2 regions of the Achromobacter sp. ESBL13 genome follow, and region 1 is predicted to be linked to the other one. Evidence: predicted binding sites of a transcription regulator. Region 1 holds the regulator's gene; the other holds the start of a gene.

Region 1 (9,465 bases):
TGGCCAGCGTCAGCGGCAGCACGATGCGCGTGGTGGTGCCGTTGCCCGGCTCGCACGACAGCTGCACGTGGCCGCCCATGTCCTGGATGTTGCGGCGCACGACGTCCATGCCCACGCCGCGGCCCGAGATGTCCGTGACCTTTTCGGCCGTGGAGAAACCCGGCGCGAAGATCAGTTGCCAGATTTCATCGTCTGGCGAATTCTCGTTGACGGCCAGACCCTGTGCCATGGCTTTCTTCAAGATCTTTTCGCGGTTCAAGCCACCGCCGTCATCGCTGACTTCGATGACGATGTTGCCGCCGTTGTGTTGCGCGGACAGCACCAGCTGGCCAACCGGGTCCTTGCCGGCGGCGATACGCTTTTCGGGCGTTTCGATACCGTGGTCCAGGCTGTTGCGCACCAAGTGCGTCAGCGGGTCGATGATGCGTTCGATCAGGCTCTTGTCCAGCTCGGTCGCGCGGCCGTAGGTCTGCAATTCGATCTGCTTGCCCATCTTGCCGGCGATATCGCGCACCAGACGCGGGAAGCGGCTGAACACGTAGTCCATCGGCATCATGCGGATCGACATCACCGCTTCCTGCAAGTCGCGGGCGTTGCGTTCCAGCTGTTCCATGCCGTTGAGCAAGCGGTCGTGCAGCACCGGGTCCAGCGTGGACGCGGTCTGCGCCAGCATGGCTTGCGTGATGACCAGCTCGCCCACCAGGTTGATGACCTGGTCGACTTTTTCAACGCCCACCCGAATCGACGTGGATTCCTTGTCGGCATGCGCGGGCGCAGCCGGACGCGAGGCGCGGGCGGCGGCTTGCGTGATGGCGTCGGCCGCGGCGGCGGTGTCGGCGACCGACGGCACGGGCTCGGCGGCGACGGGCGCCGGGGCGGCTGCCGGTGCCGGGGCCGCTGCCACGGGTTCGGCCACGGGCGTGGCGGCCTGGGCGGCGGGCGCGGCTTCGCGGGTGATGGACAACTGGTCGCCGTCAACGATGAAGCAGCACACCGCTTCGATATCGTCCGGCGTGCACGTGCTGTCCATCCACACGGTCAAGGCGCCGTTGGCACGTTCGCTGGCGCGCACGTTGCCCAGGTTGCCCATTTCTTCGAGCAGCGACGCGGCGTCCTTGTCGGACACCTTGGTGATCCTGACCTTGAGCGGCAAGTCGCCGGCGTCAGCCGCCGGCGTCTGTACGGGTTCGGGCGCGGGGGCCGGCGCAGCGGCGACAGGCGCGGGCGCAGGGGCCACGACGGGCGCGGGGGCCGCCGGCGCGGCCACGGCCGCGGCGGGGTCCTTATGCTCCAGCGCCAGCTGCCTCAATACGGCGCAGATACGCTCAAACACGGCTTCATCGGGCTCTTCGGAGGCCCGGTAGGCATCCAGTTGGCTTTTGAGCACGTCTTTCGTTTCCAAGAAGATATCAATCATGTCCGTGCGCAGCGCCATTTCGCCGCGACGGATTGCGTCAAGAAGGTTTTCAAGCAGGTGGGTGGTGCCCGCCAGCTGCGTAAAACAGCCGAATGTCGCCGCGCCGCCCTTGATCGAATGCGCCGCGCGGAAGATGGCATTGAGCTGTTCAATGTCGGGAGACCCTACGTCGAGCTCCAGCAGCAGCTGCTCCATCTGCGCGAGCAGCTCATCCGCCTCGTCGAAAAAGGTCTCGTAAAACTGACTGAGGTCCAAACCAGAACTCATGACCCGTACGCCTTCATAAATGAACCTGCTTTACGCGCCGGCCTGCTCATCGAGCAGCTCGGTCGCCAATTCCACCAGCACATCGGGGTCGACCGGCTTGGACAGCCAGCCACAAACGCCCAGATCCCGAGCGGCCATCTTGCTACCCACATCGTCTTCGGTGGTCAGCACCAGCACCGGTACATCCAGGTACTGGTCCAGCTCACGCAGGCCTTGAATCAATTCAAGCCCGCCCTTGACGGGCATATTCCAGTCGCTGACCACGAGGTCCACCGGATGGCTCTTGGCCACCTCCAGCGCTTCCTGGCCGTTGCCGGCCGTCAACACTTTCCACCCCGCGCCCGTCAACGTCGCCTGGACGATCATCCGCATCGTCGCCGAGTCGTCCGCCACCAGAATCGTTGCCGCCATTGCTATCGAACCCCCTGAACCGGCGGCGCGTTCGCCGCTTCGCCTTGATTGGTTGCCGTCGTGGCCTGGGCGGCGGCTTGCACCGCCTCCACGGCCGTCCCCACCTCGCGAGCATCTTTGGCGCTTACGTCCGCGGCTGCGGCGTTCTCGTTTTCGATGCGCTTCTGGGTGTTCATATTGAGCACCACGAGGCTGATACGTCTATTAACGGCTGCATACGGATCATCTTTAACCAGACTCATGCTGGAAGACAGACCCTGGATGCGCATGACCTTGCTTTCGTTCATGCCGCCGGCCACCAATTCCTGGCGCGAGGCATTGGCGCGGTCCGCCGACAGTTCCCAGTTGCTATAGGCGCGCTCACCGCGCGCGTACTGCGAGGCGTCGGTGTGGCCCGAGATACTGACGCGGTTAGGCAGCTCGTTCAGCACCGGCCCCAGTTCGCGCAGAATGTCGCGCATGTACGGCTGCACTTCGGCGCGGCCTGTGGCGAACATCGGGCGGTTCTGGTTGTCGATGATCTGGATGCGCAGGCCCTCGGTCGTCAGGTCGATCAGCAGCTGCGGCCTGAAGCTTTTCAGGACGGGGCTGGTCTCGATGACGTTTTCAAGGCGGCGCTTCAGGTTTTCAAGGCGGTGCTGTTCGCGCCGTTCGGCGTCGCCCATGGGCTGGGATTCGACCCGGTTGCCCTGGCCTTTGCGCACATCGCCCTCGCTGCGCAAGGGGTCGCGGCCGCCGCCGGGCACGGCGCTGGTCTCGGCCGAGCTGCTGGGCCCGCCCGTGATCGCCACGCGCAGCGGCATGCGGAAGTATTCCGCGATGCCCTTGAGCTCTTCGCGCGGCACGATGCTGATCAGCCACATCACCAGGAAGAACGCCATCATCGCCGTGATGAAGTCGGCGTAGGCGATCTTCCAGCTGCCGCCATGGTGCCCGCCGCCCTTGACCTTCTTGCGGCGGATCACCACACGGTGGTTGTTTACGGTGCTCATCGCCCGCTCCGTCAGGCCTTGCCGGTCGACTTGGTTTGCCGGACGTGCTCTTCCAGCTCACCAAAGGTCGGACGCACGGACGAGAACAGCACCTTGCGGCCAAATTCCACCGCCAGTTGCGGCGGGTAGCCGTTCATGCTGGCCAGCAGCGTGGTCTTGATGCATTCCAGCACTTTCATGGCCTCGTCATTGCGGCGCTCGACCCGCGAGGCCAGCGGCCCCACGAAACCGTACGCCAGCAAGATGCCCAGGAACGTGCCGACCATGGCCTTGGAAATCAGGTCGCCCAGGATGGCGGGCGGCTGGTCCACTGCCGCCAGCGCCTTGATCACGCCCAGCACCGCGGCCACGATACCGAAGGCCGGCAGGCCGTCAGCCATCTGTTGCAGCGCGTGCGCGGGCACTTCGCGTTCATGGCGATAGGTCTCGATTTCCTCGTCCATGAGCGTTTCGATTTCAAACGAGCTCATGTTGCCGCTGATCATGATGCGCAGGTAGTCCGTAATGAACTCCATGAGCTTCGCGTCTTTGGCAATGCGCGGATATTCGCTGAAGATCGGGCTGGAAGCCGGGTCCTCAATATGCGATTCGATGGCCATCAGGCCTTCACGGCGCGCTTTATTCAACAACACGTACAGCAGAGCCATCAGCTCCATGTACACGTCCTTGCTGTAGCGCGAGCTTTTAAGCGCGTCAGGCAGCGCCTTCTTGACCAGCATCAGCGATTTTTTGCTGTTGCCGGCAAGGAAAGCCCCAAAGGCCGCACCAAAGATCAGTGTCAGCTCGAAGGGCTGGTAAAGCGCGCCCAAGTGGCCGCCCAGCGCTATGAAGCTGCCGACGACCGACACGATCACCACGAGAAAACCGATAACAATCAACACATCAGGCCCCTGCCAACGAAGTCTAAAACTGGCGTCAATGATCCCCTGTTCCCCCCGACCCAAAAAGGCGGGTTACGGGGAGTTTTCCAGGGCTTTTGATGTATTTGGACGCGCGCCTGGCGCGTCCGGGTCACGGACGGACAGCGCCGAGCGCGGGCACCGGACGGGTGCCGGCACGTGCTTTGGCGGCCGCGCGCGTCTTGCCGGCGCGAGGAGGCGGACGGCAGATCGCGCACACGAAATCCGAGTGCGGATCGTGGGCATGGGCGATGAAATGGCCACCGCATTGGCGGCAGGCGGACAGCTGGAGCATGCCGCTGTCGAAGAAACGCACAAGCATCCAGGCACGGGTGAAGCTCAACACCGGTTCCGAGCTTTCGGCCGTGTCCAGGCCGGCGTTTTCCAGGTAAAGGCGATAGGCGTCGATGATGGCGCGGATGCCTTTGCTGCTGGTGCGCGCGTTCAGGAACGAATAAACGTTGTAGAACAGCGACGAGTGAATATTCGGCAGCCAGGTCATGAACCAGTCCACCGAGAACGGCAGCATGCCCTTGGGTGGCGAGCAGCCGCGAATTTCGCGGTACAAGCGTGCCAGGCGGTCGTGGCTGAGGCTGGTTTCAGCCTCCAGGACCTGAAGCCGCGCTCCCAGGGTAATCATGGAGCTGGCAAGCAGGATGTCGTCCGCTTCCTGAGATACGCTTTTGGAGGCCATTACACGAGTCCGAGTGGGTGTTGGAGCGGCCGTCAGGCCAGTTCTTCTACAGGTTGCTTGGCCAGCAAGATTGTTGCGTGAGCTTGTTGCAGCGCGCCGCCCAGAACATCATGGGTCAGGGCCGACAGCAGGCTGTAGTCATCAAAGCGGAAACGGCACAGCAGCGAACTGGAGCTGGCCAGCTTGACCAGCTGCGCCGGCGACAGGCGCATCAGGATGTCAGCGACTTCGTTACTGAATCCCAAACGAAACATGGATGCTGCATAGTCATCACGCAACATACGTTGCGCAAGTAACAGGTATGACAGATTCACTTCGCGAATGTCTGCCAGCAAAGAATTTTCGACTTGTTGCACGCCCTACTCCCTATCCCAATCCCACCCACGGGGGCTCGATAACCAAAAGCACCGGTGTCTTAGTGACACCTGGTTGCTGCTGCATCCTGTTTTAATGCGAAATGTATCATTTGTTCGCAATTTAAGTAAAATTTACCACAGGTGATGTCATTTTCTATGACTTATATGACAAATCTTTGTTGATATTGCGCAACCTGTGAGTTTCGATACACATTGACATAGAAACTCGTGACGAATTTACGTCAATTTGGCAAATAAGCATTCAAAACGTTGCGTACTTCCGGGAATGAAATGTTGTGCAGTGCCGACAATGTCACCTTGCCGATCACTAAATCCTGGTCGCTTTAGCGCAGCCGCGCGTTTGTCGACAATGTCGCAAATTGACAACGTCTGACGATGCGTCACGATGGACACCGCCTGACATTCCCGCAATGCCCCACGCAGATGACAGCTTGGTCGAATATGCCCCGCTAGTGCGGAAGCTGGCCCTGCAATTGCTCGCACGGCTACCCGCTAGTGTGGAGCTCGACGACCTGATACAGGCCGGCATGATCGGCCTGCTTGACGCCGTAAGGCGCTATCAGGAAACGGCAGACGCCCAATTCGAGACCTACGCCACGACCCGTATTCGTGGCGCGATGCTGGACGAGCTTCGCGGCCAGGACTGGCTGCCCCGCAGCGTCCGCACCAAGGCGCGCAAGATCGAGCAAGCTATCCAGCAGCTCGAGCAGCGCCTGATGCGCGCGCCTTCCGAAGCCGAGATCGCCGCCCAGCTTGAAATGCCGATCGGCGAATACCAATCGCTGCTGCACGACGCCCAAGGCGTGCAGATCGTGCATTACGAAGACTTCACCACCGAACCCGACTCCGCCTCCGGCCAGTCCGACTGGACCGCCACGCTGAACCACGGCTCGGCCGGTGGGAATCCGCTGGATGCGCTACTGGCCGGTGATTTCCGTCAGGCGCTGGTGCAGGCGATTGATGCCTTGCCTGATCGGGAGAAGTTGTTGCTGTCGCTGTGTTACGAGCAGGGGCTGAATCTGAAAGAGATCGGCGCCATCATGAATGTGACCGAGGCACGGGTGTGTCAGCTGAGGTCGCAGGCGACGGCGCGGATACGGGCGAAGTTGAAAGATCTGGCCTGGCAGGAACTGCCGCTGGAAGGGCAGATCGCGCAGATTATTTGATGGGCTCCGTAACGCAGTCGGCACTCGCCCCTGCGCTGCGGAAACCCCTGCAATTCTGGCGCTATTCGGCGCATTTGCGGTAGCGGCGCGCTGCTAGGCTATCGCCATCATTCACCTTGTTACCCGCAGGCCAGGCCATCCGCCGGCACAGCCTCTTTTCGCCCTGGAACCCGTTATGAATCACTCCGATGACCTCGTGCAGGCGCTTTCCGACGCCTATGACGAAACGCCTTACGAATCCTATGCTTTTCCGCTTACGGCGCCCGGCCACCTGCGTGCCGTGGCGGCGTTGTACGGCCTGAATGCGCCGGCGGTAGAGAACGCGCGCGTCCTGGAGTTGGGGTGTGCAGCAGGCGGCAACCTCCTGCCGTTTGCCGCGGCGCATCCGAGTGCGCACGCCACGGGCGTCGACCTGTCGGCGCAACAGATCGAGTCGGGCCAGGCGGTTATCAAGGCCATGGGGTTGAAGAACATCGACCTGCGCGCCATGAGCATTACCGACATCAACAAGGATTTCGGTCAGTTCGACTACATCATCGTGCACGGCGTATTCAGCTGGGTACCGCCCGTTGTGCGCGAAGCCATCCTGCGCGTATGCCGTGAAAACCTGGCTCCCGATGGCATCGCCTACGTCAGCTACAACACCTACCCCGGCTGGAAAGCGTCCGACGTCGTGCGCGACGCGATGATCCTGAACAGCTTTGGTGCCGAAACGCCGCAGGATCGCCTGGTGCGCGCGAAGGACATGCTAAGCATGTTGGAAAACGGGCTGTCGAACACCAACCCGTTGCGCTCGGCGCTACAACATGCGTCGCGCCAATTGCGCAGGCACTCAGACTATTACCTGGTGCACGAGTATCTTGAGGCAGTGAATTCGCCCTGCTACTTCCTGGAATTTGCAGCGGCCGCACAACAAGCGGGCCTGGCTTATCTGACTGACGCCGAGCCGCAATCGTGCATGGCCAGCAATTTCGGCGACAACGTTGCCGTCATGCATAACGCGTTGGCAGCCGACGCCTCAAGGGAAATGCGCGAGCAGTATCTGGACTTCGCCGTAGGCCGCCAGTTCCGCAAGAGCCTGCTGATTCATGAGGAGCGCGCGCAGCAGATCCTGGAAACGCCCGAAGTCAACGTGTTTGAAAAAATGCACTTTGGCGCGCGTCTGACATCGTCCGCCGCTCCGGCCGGGGCTCCGTCCAAAGAACGTCACTATCGGACCGCGCGCGGCCGAGGCATCGCCAGCAGCGATCCCACCTTTGTCGCGGTCGCGGAAGCGCTGCGCCAGGCCTGGCCGCACGCACTTAGCTTTGCGGAACTGCTGGACGCGGCCCGCGCGAAAGCCAAGAAGTCGACCACGCCGGATGAGTTGACGATTGCGGTCCTGACCCACCTGGTCGTATTCCTTAATGCAAACGCGCTGGAATACCGCCATGAACCGCTGGGCTATGTTGCGGATGCCGCGAAACCGCAGTGGATTCCCGGGCTTGCAGCCTTGAGCCAGCTGGCCGAGCAAGACGCCCTGCCCTTGGGCACCTATAACCTGTGGCATCAGCACGTGCTGTTTCCGTCGGATGACATCGGCAAGTTCGTGGTTCGCCACATCGACGGCCAGACCTCGGTGGCGGACCTGCGCACCAAGCTGCGTGATGCATTGGCCAGCGGAGACGTTGCACATCCTTCCGGCAAGTCGCTCAAGCGCGTGCGCAATCTGGACTCCATCGCCCAAACGCTGGTGGCCGAGGCCATGAGCAAGCTGCGCGCGAATGGCCTGTTGATTTAAAGCCTGCCTTGTTACAAGTGACGTGGCCACGGTTGGCCCTTAATCATTGGCCCGTCACTCCCCCTGTTTAGCGAGTAACCGAGTTTCCCAAGAGCAAAAATTTACGGATATCGAAAAAATGCCCTAAAGAATGTTTGGGCCCTGTCGTTATCCTGGCAACGGAAGAGTTTCAGCAACATCGTCGATACCTTCTCGTTACGTTTGGGCGGCCTAGCTGCCCGGTTTGAAGAAGCCTTTCTCTCTTGGGAGCCTAAACATGGCTGCAGTTATCAACACCAACTACTTGTCGCTCGTTGCTCAGAACAACCTGAACAAGTCGCAATCTTCCCTCGGTACCGCCATCGAACGCCTGTCGTCGGGCCTGCGCATCAACAGCGCCAAGGACGACGCCGCCGGTATGGCCATTGCCAACCGCTTCACCGCGAACGTCAAGGGCCTGACCCAAGCCGCTCGTAACGCCAACGACGGTATCTCGCTGGCTCAGACGACGGAAGGCGCTGCCTCCGAAATCAACACCCACCTGCAACGTGTTCGCGAACTGGCCGTGCAAGCCGGTAACAGCAGCTACTCGCAAGAACAGCTGAACTCGATGCAAGACGAAATCAACCAACGTCTGTCGGACATCGACCGCATCTCGCAACAAACCGACTTCAACGGCGTGAAGGTTCTGTCGGATTCGGCCAAGCCCCTGACGCTGCAAGTTGGCGCCAACGACGGCGAAACGATCACCCTGAACCTGTCGGAAATCAGCGTCAAGACGCTGGGTCTGGACGGCTTCAACGTGAACGGCAAGGGCGTGACCCAGAACCGTTCGGCTACCGTTACCGACGTGATCGCCCAAGGCGGCGCCCTGCAAGGCGACGGTTCCTACAAGGTCACCACGACGTTCCAAGCTGCTTCGGCCGAATCCGTGCTGGGCAAGCTGAGCGATGGCAACACGGTCGCAGTGGGCGGCGGTGCCACCTACACGTACGACGCTGCCAAGGGCAACTTCACGTTCACGAAGACGGTTGACACGACCGTTGCCGCTGACGTCACCGCCTTGGCCAACAAGATCAAGCCGACCAGCGGCACGGTGTCGGGCAGCTACGAAATCACGACGGGCAAGACCGCCACGTTCGACGTTGACGCCGCAGGCAAGATCACCATCGGCGGCAACGCTGCCTTCTTGAACGCTGATGGCGAACTGACCACCAACGACAAGAGCGGTGCTCTGACCCAAGCCACGCTGGACGACGTCCTGACCTCGGTCGGCACGGAAGCCAACAGCTCGGTCACCATCGGTGGCACGAAGTACAGCAACAGCAACACTGGCGAGCTGTCGTACACCGCCGTCGCTTCGACCGCTGACGTCCTCAGCGCCCTGGGCTCCTCGACCGCCGCGTCGACCGTGACCATGGGCTCGGGCATCACGTCCGCTTCGGTGACCTTCGCTACCGCCACGACCGACTCCGACAACACG
Region 2 (9,465 bases), on a different contig from region 1:
AGCTCATGGGCGCCTGGCTGTCCTTGGTGACCAACATGATGGTGGCCGACAATTCCACCGCCGCCGTCACGAAGCTGGTCACGAAGCCGGCCAGCATGCCGCCCGCCATCAGGGGCACGACAACGCGACGGATCGTGCTCATGCGGGTGGCGCCCAGCGATTGCGCGGCTTCTTCCAGCGACACGTTGATCTGCTGCAACGAGGCCACGCAAGAACGCAACGCATAGGGCAGGCGCCGGACCGAATACGCGATCATGATGATGATCCACGACGAGGTCAGCAGCGTGCCGGTGCCCGGCAGTTCGATGCCGCGAAACGTGCGCAGAAAGCCGATCGCCAGCACGATGCCCGGTATCGCCAGCGCGGCCGAGGCCATGAAGTCCAGCCACTGGCGGGCCGGCAGCCGCGTGCGCAGCATCAGGTAGGCGATGGCGGTACCAAGAATCACGTCCACGCCGGCTGCCAGCCCGCAATAGAGCAGGGTGTTGGCGATCATGCCCTGCGATTCCGAGAACACTGCCGAGTAATGCGCCAGCGTGTAGCCATCCGGCAGCGGGGCGAAGCTCCAGACGCTGGCCAGCGACAGCAGCAGCACGCCCATGTGCGGCGACAGCACCAGCAGCAACACCAGGATGATCCAGCCATAGGCCAACACGCTTTCCATCGGCCCCAGCTTGCGCTTCTGAATGGAGTTGCCGCCCTTTTGCAGGGTGGAATAATCGCGCCCCTTGAGCACGCGCGCCGACAACCACAACGCCAGGATCGAAAACGCGATCATGATGACGCTGATCACATAGCCCAGCGGATCTTCCAGCCCCACCTGCGTGATGCGCAGGTAGGCTTGTGGCGCCAGCATGTTCGTCGTGCCCAGCACCAGCGGCGTGCCCAGGTCGTCGAACACCTTGACGAACACCAGCGACGCGCCGGCCACGTAACCGGGCAGGGCCAGCGGGAAAATCACGCGGCGGAACAGGCGAAACCCGCGCGAGCCCAGGTTGAACGCGGCTTCTTCCATGGCGCCGTCGATGTTGCGCAACGCCACCACCAGGTTCATCAGGATGAACGGAAAGTAGTGCAGCGCTTCAACGAAGATGACGCCGTTCAAGCCTTCCATGAACGGGATCGTGAACCCGAACCAATCGTTCAGCAGCAGGTTGACGCTGCCCGACCGTCCGAAGATCAGCTGCATCGCCACGGCGCCCACAAACGGCGGCATGATGAGCGGCAGCACGCCCAGCGTCTGGATGATCAGCGCACCGCGAAAATCAAAGCGCACCGTGAAGTACGCCAGCGGCACCGCGATCAGGGAGGCCAGCAGCGCCGACCAGCCCGCCACGTACAGGCTGTTGAAGAACGCTTCCTGCATCAGGGGCTGATTGAAGAAGGCACCAAAGTGGCCCATCGTGAAACTGCCGTCGGCGTTCACGAAGGCGCTGTAGAAGACCGTGCCCACGGGCACGGCAAGAAAAAGCAGCAGAAAGCCGAATACCAGCAGCGCCGTCAAAACGGGGCCGGCGGGCAGGCGTGAGTGGCCCGAAGAATTCATCGAGATTCCCGAAATCGTTGCCAGGGGACGGCGCACCGGACGCGTGCCCGGTGCGGTTCGCTAAGGCGGTTCGCCAGTTGCTGTTCGCTAGAGGCGGCTTACAGCGCGCCCGCCTGCCTGGCCAGCTTCACGGCTTCTTCGTAGTTGGCCTTGGACTTGCCGTTCCACTCGCCTTCCAGCTGGGTGATCTGCTGGTTGACCGTGGCGTCTTTCTTGTTGCCCGCGAAGATGGCCAGGAAGGCTGGGTCGGCGGCCTTCTTGCCATCGACCAGCGGCGCCCAGGCAAGCTTGCGCGCTTGTGCCAGCAGCTCGGCCGCCTTGCCGGTCTTGGCCTTGTCGCCCAGTTTGGCTTCGGCGTCGTAGATGGCCTTGGTGGCCGCCTGCAATTCCTTCAGGCGGAAAGTGACGGTTTGGTCATACAGCGATTGCACGACGTAATAACGCGTCTGGGACAGGTCGGCGTTGAATTGCACCTTGCTGCGCTTGGCGATGTCGGCCGGGTCCGGATAGCCGGGTGGGATCTTGCCGGCAAGCGCGGAGTAAGGCAGCACCGGAAGACGCGAAATCTTCGGTTCCAACAGCAGCTCCTGGCCGGCCTGGCTTAACGTGAAGGCGATGAATTTCTTGCCTTCCTCGGTGTTCTTCGCGCCCTCGATCAAGGCGATGTTCGCGGGCACAATCGCGGTCTCGGACGGATAGACGAATTCCACGGGGAACTTGGAATACTTGCTGGACAGGCCAAAGAAGTCGATGACCGGGCCGGCGCCGAACTGGCCGTTGTTCACGCCGTCTGGCACGCCGAATGACCGTTCTGTCACCGCGCTGCTGTTGCCGGACATGCGCAGCAAGGTGTTCCAGCCGTCATCCCAGCCTTCGCCTTGCAGAATGGTCTCCACGGTCAAATGCATGGTGCCCGAGCGCGACGGCGACGTGATGCCCACGTGGCCAAACCACTTGGGCGACAGCAGATCCTTCCATTCCACCGGCGCGGGAATCTTGTGCGCCGCGATATAACGCGTGTTGTAGACAATGCCGTAGCCGGCCAGGGCCTGGCCCAGGTACATGCCGGACGGATCGTTGATAGGGTAGTTGCCGATCTTGTCCGGCACGTCTTTGTTTGCCACGTCGGACGACTTGGCCAGCAGCTTGTCGCGGCCCAGCACTTCGAAGGCGTCGGGCGCGCTGGCCCAGAACACTTCGGGGCGTTGGCCGGCGGGCGTTTCACGCACATAGGCAATGCCCGACACGGTGTTCTTATTCAGGATTTCCAGCGTGATGCCGGGGTTGGCCTTTTCAAACGCGCTCTTGTAAGCCTGCGTCAGGTCCTTCGGGAACGACGTGATCACCGTGACGGTGCCGGCCAGGGCGGGTGCCGAGCAGACGGCCAGCAGGGCGCCTGCAAGGGCGGTGCGCATTGCATGCATGGTTTGTCTCCGTAGTTTTAATTTGTCTGGAGACAGTAATGTCTGGTCTGCAACGCGTCCAATCAGAAATTTTGATGCGGCTCATCAGCGCGGGGCCGTGATGGTGGCGCCCCCGCTGGTGACGCGCTGCGGTTAAGCCGTGGTGGACACGGCGGCGCCCGCTGAGCCCGCTTCGGCTCTGGCCATGGCCGCCTTGGCCTGCAGGACCAGCACCTTCTGGATCTGCCCTTGGATCTGCATGGCCTGGCCGTTCAGCGCTTGAAGCTGCTGTGCCTTCATCTCGTCCGACATGCCGCTGGCCTGCACCTTGGCGATCTGATCCATGATGCGCTTGAGCTGCTTTTGCAGTTCTTTGATCTGACGCGTGAATTCGTCATCGTTACCGGCGTCTTCCGAGGCCTTGGTGCCCCCTACACGCAGCGCCCCAGCCTTGTTGACGCGGATCGTGCCGTCGGGGCTGACCGTTGTCGCCTCCCCGCCTGCGGGATCCGTCGCTTCCTTGTTGGCTTGAATCTTCTGGGCCCACAGGTCGGCCATACTGCCGGTCCGGGATGTGCCGCCGATGGAATTGATAGCCATGATGTCTCCAGGTACTTGGTGGGGATTGCGGGGCGTTCATCTGATGAACGGCATGTTGGGGTCCAACTTAAACATTGCCGCCTTTTCGCGGCCCCCTTTACACTGGCGCCCGCTTACCCCGACACCTTATTTGGGATATCCATGTCCAATTCCTATTTCCCGCGTTGGCGCCTGGCGGACGACGCCGAACCCGGCGTCATCATTGCGCCCGATGAACGGCTGTCCTGGCCCAAAAACGTCGCCATGGGCGCGCAGCACGTTGTGGCCATGTTCGGCTCGACGGTGCTGGCGCCGTTGCTGATGGGCTTTGATCCCAACGTCGCGATCCTGATGTCCGGCATCGGCACGCTGATCTTCTTCCTGTTCGTCGGCGGCCGGGTGCCCAGCTATCTGGGGTCCAGCTTCGCTTTCATCGGGGGCGTAATCGCGGTCACCGGCTATGCGGGCGGGGGCGCCAACGCCAACATCGGCGTCGCGCTGGGCGCGATCATCGCGTGTGGCCTGGCGTATACGCTGATCGGGGTGGTCGTGTGGATCGTCAATGCACGCTCGGGCAGCGGCGCCAACTGGATCGACGCCTTGATGCCGCCTGTTGTCACGGGCGCGGTGGTGGCGGTAATCGGCTTGAACCTGGCGCCCATCGCGGCTAAGGGCGCCATGGGCGCGTCGGGTTTTGACACGTTCATGGCGCTGGTGACCATTGTTTGCGTCGGCGGCATCGCCGTCTACACCAAGGGCATGGTGCAGCGCCTGTTGATCCTGGTTGGCCTGATCCTGGCGTGCGTGGTGTACGCCGCGCTGGCCAACGGCATGGGGCTGGGCAAGCCGATCGACTTTTCGGGCGTGGCCGCCGCCGCGTGGATCGGCCTGCCGCATTTTGCAGCCCCGGTCTTCAAAGCCGAGGCCATGGGGCTGATCGTGCCGGTCGCGATTATCCTGGTCGCCGAAAACCTGGGCCACGTGAAGGCGGTCAGCGCCATGACGGGCCAGGACCTGGACCGCTATCTGGGCCGCGCCTTCGTGGGCGACGGGGTGGCAACCATGGTGTCGGGCGCGGTGGGCGGCACGGGCGTCACGACCTATGCCGAGAACATCGGCGTCATGGCGGTCACCCGCATCTATTCCACGCTGGTTTTCGTCGTGGCCGCGCTGATCGCCGTCGTGCTGGGGTTTTCGCCCAAGTTCGGCGCACTGATCCAGACCATTCCCGGGCCCGTGTTGGGCGGCATGTCGGTGGTGGTGTTCGGCCTGATCGCGATCGCAGGCGCGCGGATCTGGGTCGTCAACCAAGTGGATTTCAGCGACAACCGCAATCTGATCGTGGCCGCCGTCACCTTGGTGCTGGGCGCCGGCGACTTCACCATCAAGATCGGCGACTTCATGCTGGGCGGAATCGGTACCGCCACGTTCGGCGCGATCATCCTGTATGCGCTGCTGCGCCGTCGTAAGCCGGGGCCGATTGTCTAGGCAGTTGCAGGCGGGCGCGATCTCCGGGCAGGTCGCGTCGCCTGGAGGGATTTTTGACAAAATAGCCGTTTTTGGCGGGTTACAGCCCCGAAATGCGTGCAAAAGCACGTTTTCCGGGGTCGCTTGCAATTCCGGTGGAGTTTGCCCACAATATGACTTTGATTGCCCCGGTTCCGACCCGAGCCGGGGTTTTGTTTTGGTCGTCCGCGCCGCTAGCTTCGTGTCAAATCTTGCACCGACAGCAGGTGCGCGCCAGGGTAACGACCTTCACCGAGAACGCTCCGTCGGGGCGTTTTTCTACTTTTTGTTTGGGAAACGACATGTCTGCCATTCCTTTGACCGTGCGCGGGGCCGAGCGCTTGCAAGAAGAGCTCCAGCGGCTGAAAACCGTGGAACGTCCTGCCGTTATCAACGCCATCGCCGAAGCGCGAGCGCAGGGCGATCTGTCGGAAAACGCCGAATATGACGCTGCTCGCGAGCGCCAAGGCTTTATCGAAGGCCGGATTGCCGAACTTGAAGGCACGCTTTCCAACGCCCACCTGATCGATCCGACTTCGCTGGATGCCGAAGGCCGTGCCGTTTTCGGCGCTACCGTGGATATCGAAGACCTGGATTCGGGTGACCGCGTGACGTACCAGATCGTCGGTGACGTCGAAGCCGATATCAAGGCCAATCTGATTTCCGTATCCAGCCCGGTGGCGCGCGCGCTGATCGGCAAGAGCGAAGGCGATGTGGTCGAGGTCAAGGCCCCGGCTGGCGTTCGCGAATACGAAGTATTGGGCGTGCGTTACATCTAACGCGTTCGCCTTGGCGGTACACTGTCAAAACGCCATAGCTTGAAGCCTGCGTTAGGCGGGCTGCCCGCGGTACCTGCGCGGATCGCTATGGTGGACCGGGCGCGTAAAGCGCCCGTTTTTGTGCCCGGCCTTATCTTTTTGCCGTCTTGCGGCTGGTGCCGCTGCGTGCTCCGGCCCGCAGGCTCAGCGCACTGCCGGCGCGGCGGGGAATGCCGTGGCCGCTGGCGGTAGCCCGCTTGTTGCTGGGGCGCATGGGCTTGCCGTTCTTGTTCAGCTGGTCTTGCGGCACGAAGCGCGCCTTGGCCGCCTTGGGCTCTTCGGACTCGCTACGGCGCGGACGCTTGGCCAGGCTCTTGCCTTCGGCGGCCAGCTTCTTCGGCGTGTAGGGTTCGGAAGCGCGGCGCTTGGCAGGAGCCACGGGCTCCATCGCGGCCAGCGCGGCGGGCTTGACGTTGCCGGCCAGGGGACGGAACAGAATCAGGGTCTTGCCCAGGTGGTGCACCGGGGCGCAAGACAGGGTGTCGCAGATCGTCGACAACATGGTCTCGCGGGCCTCGCGGTCATCGCCGCCGGCGCGTACCTTGATGAGGCCATGAGACGCCAGTGCCAGGTCGATTTCCTTGAGCACGGCTTCGGTCAGGCCATTGTCGCCAATCAGGACGACGGGGCGCAGAGGGTGAGCGGCGGAGCGAAGGTCGCTGCGCTCACGAGAGGTAAGTTCTAATATAGGCATGCGTGGAATTGTACGGTAATGGCCAAGAATAAATTCTCTAAAGACTGGATTCACCAGCACATCAACGATCCCTATGTGAAGCTGGCGCAACAGAAGGGCTATCGCGCCCGCGCCGCCTTCAAGCTGATCGAGATCCTGGATACCGAAAAACTGATGCGCCGGGGCGACCTGGTCATTGATCTGGGCTCGGCGCCGGGCAGTTGGTCCCAAGTGGCGCGCGAGCGCCTGGCCGGGCCGGGCGGCGTTGTGGACGGACGTATTATTGCGCTGGATCTGCTTCCCATGGAGCCGGTGGCCGGGGTGGAATTCATCCAGGGCGACTTCCGCGACGATGACGTTCTGAAACAATTGGAAGACATGGTCGGATCTCGCGCCGTAGACCTTGTAATCTCGGACATGGCCCCCAACTTGTCAGGCGTGGGTAGTGCCGACTCCGCACGCATTCAGCATGTATGCGAGCTGGCGATGGAATTTTCCCGCGCTCATCTCAAGCCCAATGGGGCGCTGATCGTCAAGGCCTTCCACGGCAGCGGCTTTTCGCAGATCGTGCAGTCCTTCAAGCAGCACTTCAAGCGTGTGGTCGAGCGCAAGCCGAAGGCGTCCCGGGATAAATCCTCGGAAACCTTTCTGGTTGCCCGCGATCTGAAGTAACCCGGGCCAGGGCATGCTGCCCCGGAACCCCAAAGAACTTACCTGCTTGCCGAGACAACGACCACCATAACGACAAATCAGACGTAACTACACGGACCCCAGGGATCCCAGGACGCAATCGGGTCCAACAGGGTAGAATGGGCTATTGACATACTTGTGACTGTGCCATATGCGGGTGCGCGGTTGCCGGTCGGAATCGAAAGCAGGAGATCGACCTTGAATAATTCATTTTCGAAAGTCGCTGTCTGGATGGTGATAGCCCTGGTGCTGTTCACCGTCTTCAAACAGTTCGACGGACGCGCTCAGACCCAGGACGGCGTGACTTACACGCAGTTCATGGACGACGCCAAGGCGGGACGTATCCGCAAGGTCGACGTTCAGGGCGACGTGCTGTACGTCACCCCGGACGCGGGCCGCGCCTACACGCTGACTTCGCCCGGCGACCTCTGGATGGTCTCCGATCTGCTGAAGTACGGCGTCCAGGTGTCTGGCAAGCCGCGTGAAGAGCAATCGCTCCTGATGAGCATCTTCGTGTCCTGGTTCCCCATGCTGCTGTTGATCGGCGTATGGGTTTTCTTCATGCGACAGATGCAGGGCGGCGGTAAGGGCGGGGCATTCAGCTTCGGCAAATCGCGCGCCCGCATGCTCGACGAAAACACCAATCAAATCACCTTTGCCGACGTTGCCGGCTGCGACGAAGCCAAGGAAGACGTCCAGGAATTGGTCGACTTCCTGCGCGACCCCAGCAAGTTCCAGAAGCTGGGCGGCCGCATTCCCCGTGGCGTGCTGATGGTGGGCTCGCCGGGTACCGGCAAGACGCTGCTGGCCAAGGCCATCGCCGGCGAAGCCAAGGTGCCGTTCTTCAGCATCTCGGGTTCGGACTTCGTTGAAATGTTCGTCGGCGTGGGCGCGGCCCGTGTTCGCGACATGTTCGAAAACGCCAAGAAGCACGCGCCTTGCATCATCTTCATCGACGAAATCGATGCAGTGGGTCGTCAGCGTGGCGCCGGCCTGGGTGGCGGCAACGACGAACGCGAGCAGACCCTGAACCAGATGCTGGTTGAAATGGACGGCTTTGAATCCGGCCAGGGCGTCATCGTGATCGCCGCAACCAACCGCCCCGACGTGCTGGATCCGGCGCTGCTGCGTCCGGGCCGTTTCGACCGTCAAGTCGTGGTGCCGCTGCCCGATATCCGTGGCCGCGAGCAGATTCTGAAAGTCCACATGCGCAAGGTTCCGCTGTCGCCTAACGTCGACGCGACCATCCTGGCGCGCGGCTGCCCCGGTTTCTCGGGCGCCGACCTGGCCAACCTGGTGAACGAAGCCGCGCTGTTCGCCGCTCGCCGTAATGGCCGCACGGTGGATATGTCCGACTTCGAAAAGGCCAAGGACAAGATCATCATGGGCGCCGAACGTCGCTCGATCGTCATGCCTGAAGAGGAACGCAAGAACACCGCGTACCACGAGTCCGGCCACGCGATCGTTGCCCGCTTGCTGCCCAAGACCGACCCGGTTCACAAGGTCACCATCATTCCGCGCGGCCGTGCGCTGGGCGTGACGATGCAGTTGCCCGAAACCGACCGCTACAGCATGGACAAGGGCCGCTTGCTGTCCACCATCGCCGTGCTGTTTGGTGGCCGTATCGCCGAAGAGCTGTTCATGGACCAGATGACGACGGGCGCCTCGAACGACTTCGAACGCGCCACCGCCATCGCCCGCGACATCGTCACCCGCTACGGCATGACGGACGAGCTGGGCCCGATGGTCTATGCCGAGAACGAAGGCGAAGTGTTCCTGGGCCGCAGCGTTACGAAGACGACCCACATGTCCGAAGCCACCATGCAAAAGGTGGACACCGAGATCCGCCGCATCATCGACGAGCAATACCAAGTCGCGCGCAAGATCCTCGAAGACAATCGCGACAAGGTCGAAGTCATGACGACCGCGCTGCTCGAATGGGAAACCATCGACGCCGACCAGATCAACGACATCATCGAGGGCCGTCCTCCGCGTCCCCCGAAAACGCCGCAAGGTCCGTCCGATTCGACGGACACGCCGCCCAGCACCGGGCTGGCGGCTGGCGGCAGCACGGCTGCAGCAGTCTGAGGTTTTTTGTCCTGAGTTATGGCAAATAACTTCCTTTGCGGGCGCTTCGAGTTTGATCTCGAGCGCCCGCTTGTCATGGGAATCGTCAATGTCACGCCGGATTCATTTTCGGACGGTGGCCAGCACGACGATACGGATTCCGCGGTGGCGCACGCGCGCCAG

The links. The regulator FliA, encoded in region 1, starts transcription of late flagellar genes. The targets are predictions, from matches to a motif close to CTAAAGTTTNNNNNNNNNNNGCCGNTA.
Region 2: a site for FliA is predicted at 3,595-3,621, ahead of V6F88_RS26170 (FlxA-like family protein). Genes of this name have one in related genera too.

The regions. Positions count from the first base shown of each region.
Region 1 covers NZ_JAZEVT010000001.1:313,156-322,620, reverse strand. Annotated here, with positions in the region: gene cheA (chemotaxis protein CheA) at 1-1,684, opposite strand, end outside; gene V6F88_RS01475 (response regulator) at 1,715-2,095, opposite strand; gene motB (flagellar motor protein MotB) at 2,098-3,087, opposite strand; gene motA (flagellar motor stator protein MotA) at 3,099-3,968, opposite strand; gene flhC (flagellar transcriptional regulator FlhC) at 4,099-4,680, opposite strand; gene flhD (flagellar transcriptional regulator FlhD) at 4,713-5,036, opposite strand; gene V6F88_RS01450 (RNA polymerase sigma factor FliA) at 5,468-6,223, shown strand; gene V6F88_RS01445 (methyltransferase regulatory domain-containing protein) at 6,399-8,003, shown strand; gene V6F88_RS01440 (flagellin N-terminal helical domain-containing protein) at 8,260-9,465, shown strand, end outside.
Region 2 covers NZ_JAZEVT010000008.1:177,635-187,099, forward strand. Annotated here, with positions in the region: gene V6F88_RS26160 (ABC transporter permease) at 1-1,546, opposite strand, end outside; gene V6F88_RS26165 (ABC transporter substrate-binding protein) at 1,645-2,970, opposite strand; gene V6F88_RS26170 (FlxA-like family protein) at 3,103-3,549, opposite strand; gene V6F88_RS26175 (solute carrier family 23 protein) at 3,691-5,016, shown strand; gene greA (transcription elongation factor GreA) at 5,337-5,813, shown strand; gene V6F88_RS26185 (YhbY family RNA-binding protein) at 5,944-6,546, opposite strand; gene V6F88_RS26190 (RlmE family RNA methyltransferase) at 6,565-7,197, shown strand; gene ftsH (ATP-dependent zinc metalloprotease FtsH) at 7,414-9,303, shown strand; gene folP (dihydropteroate synthase) at 9,322-9,465, shown strand, end outside.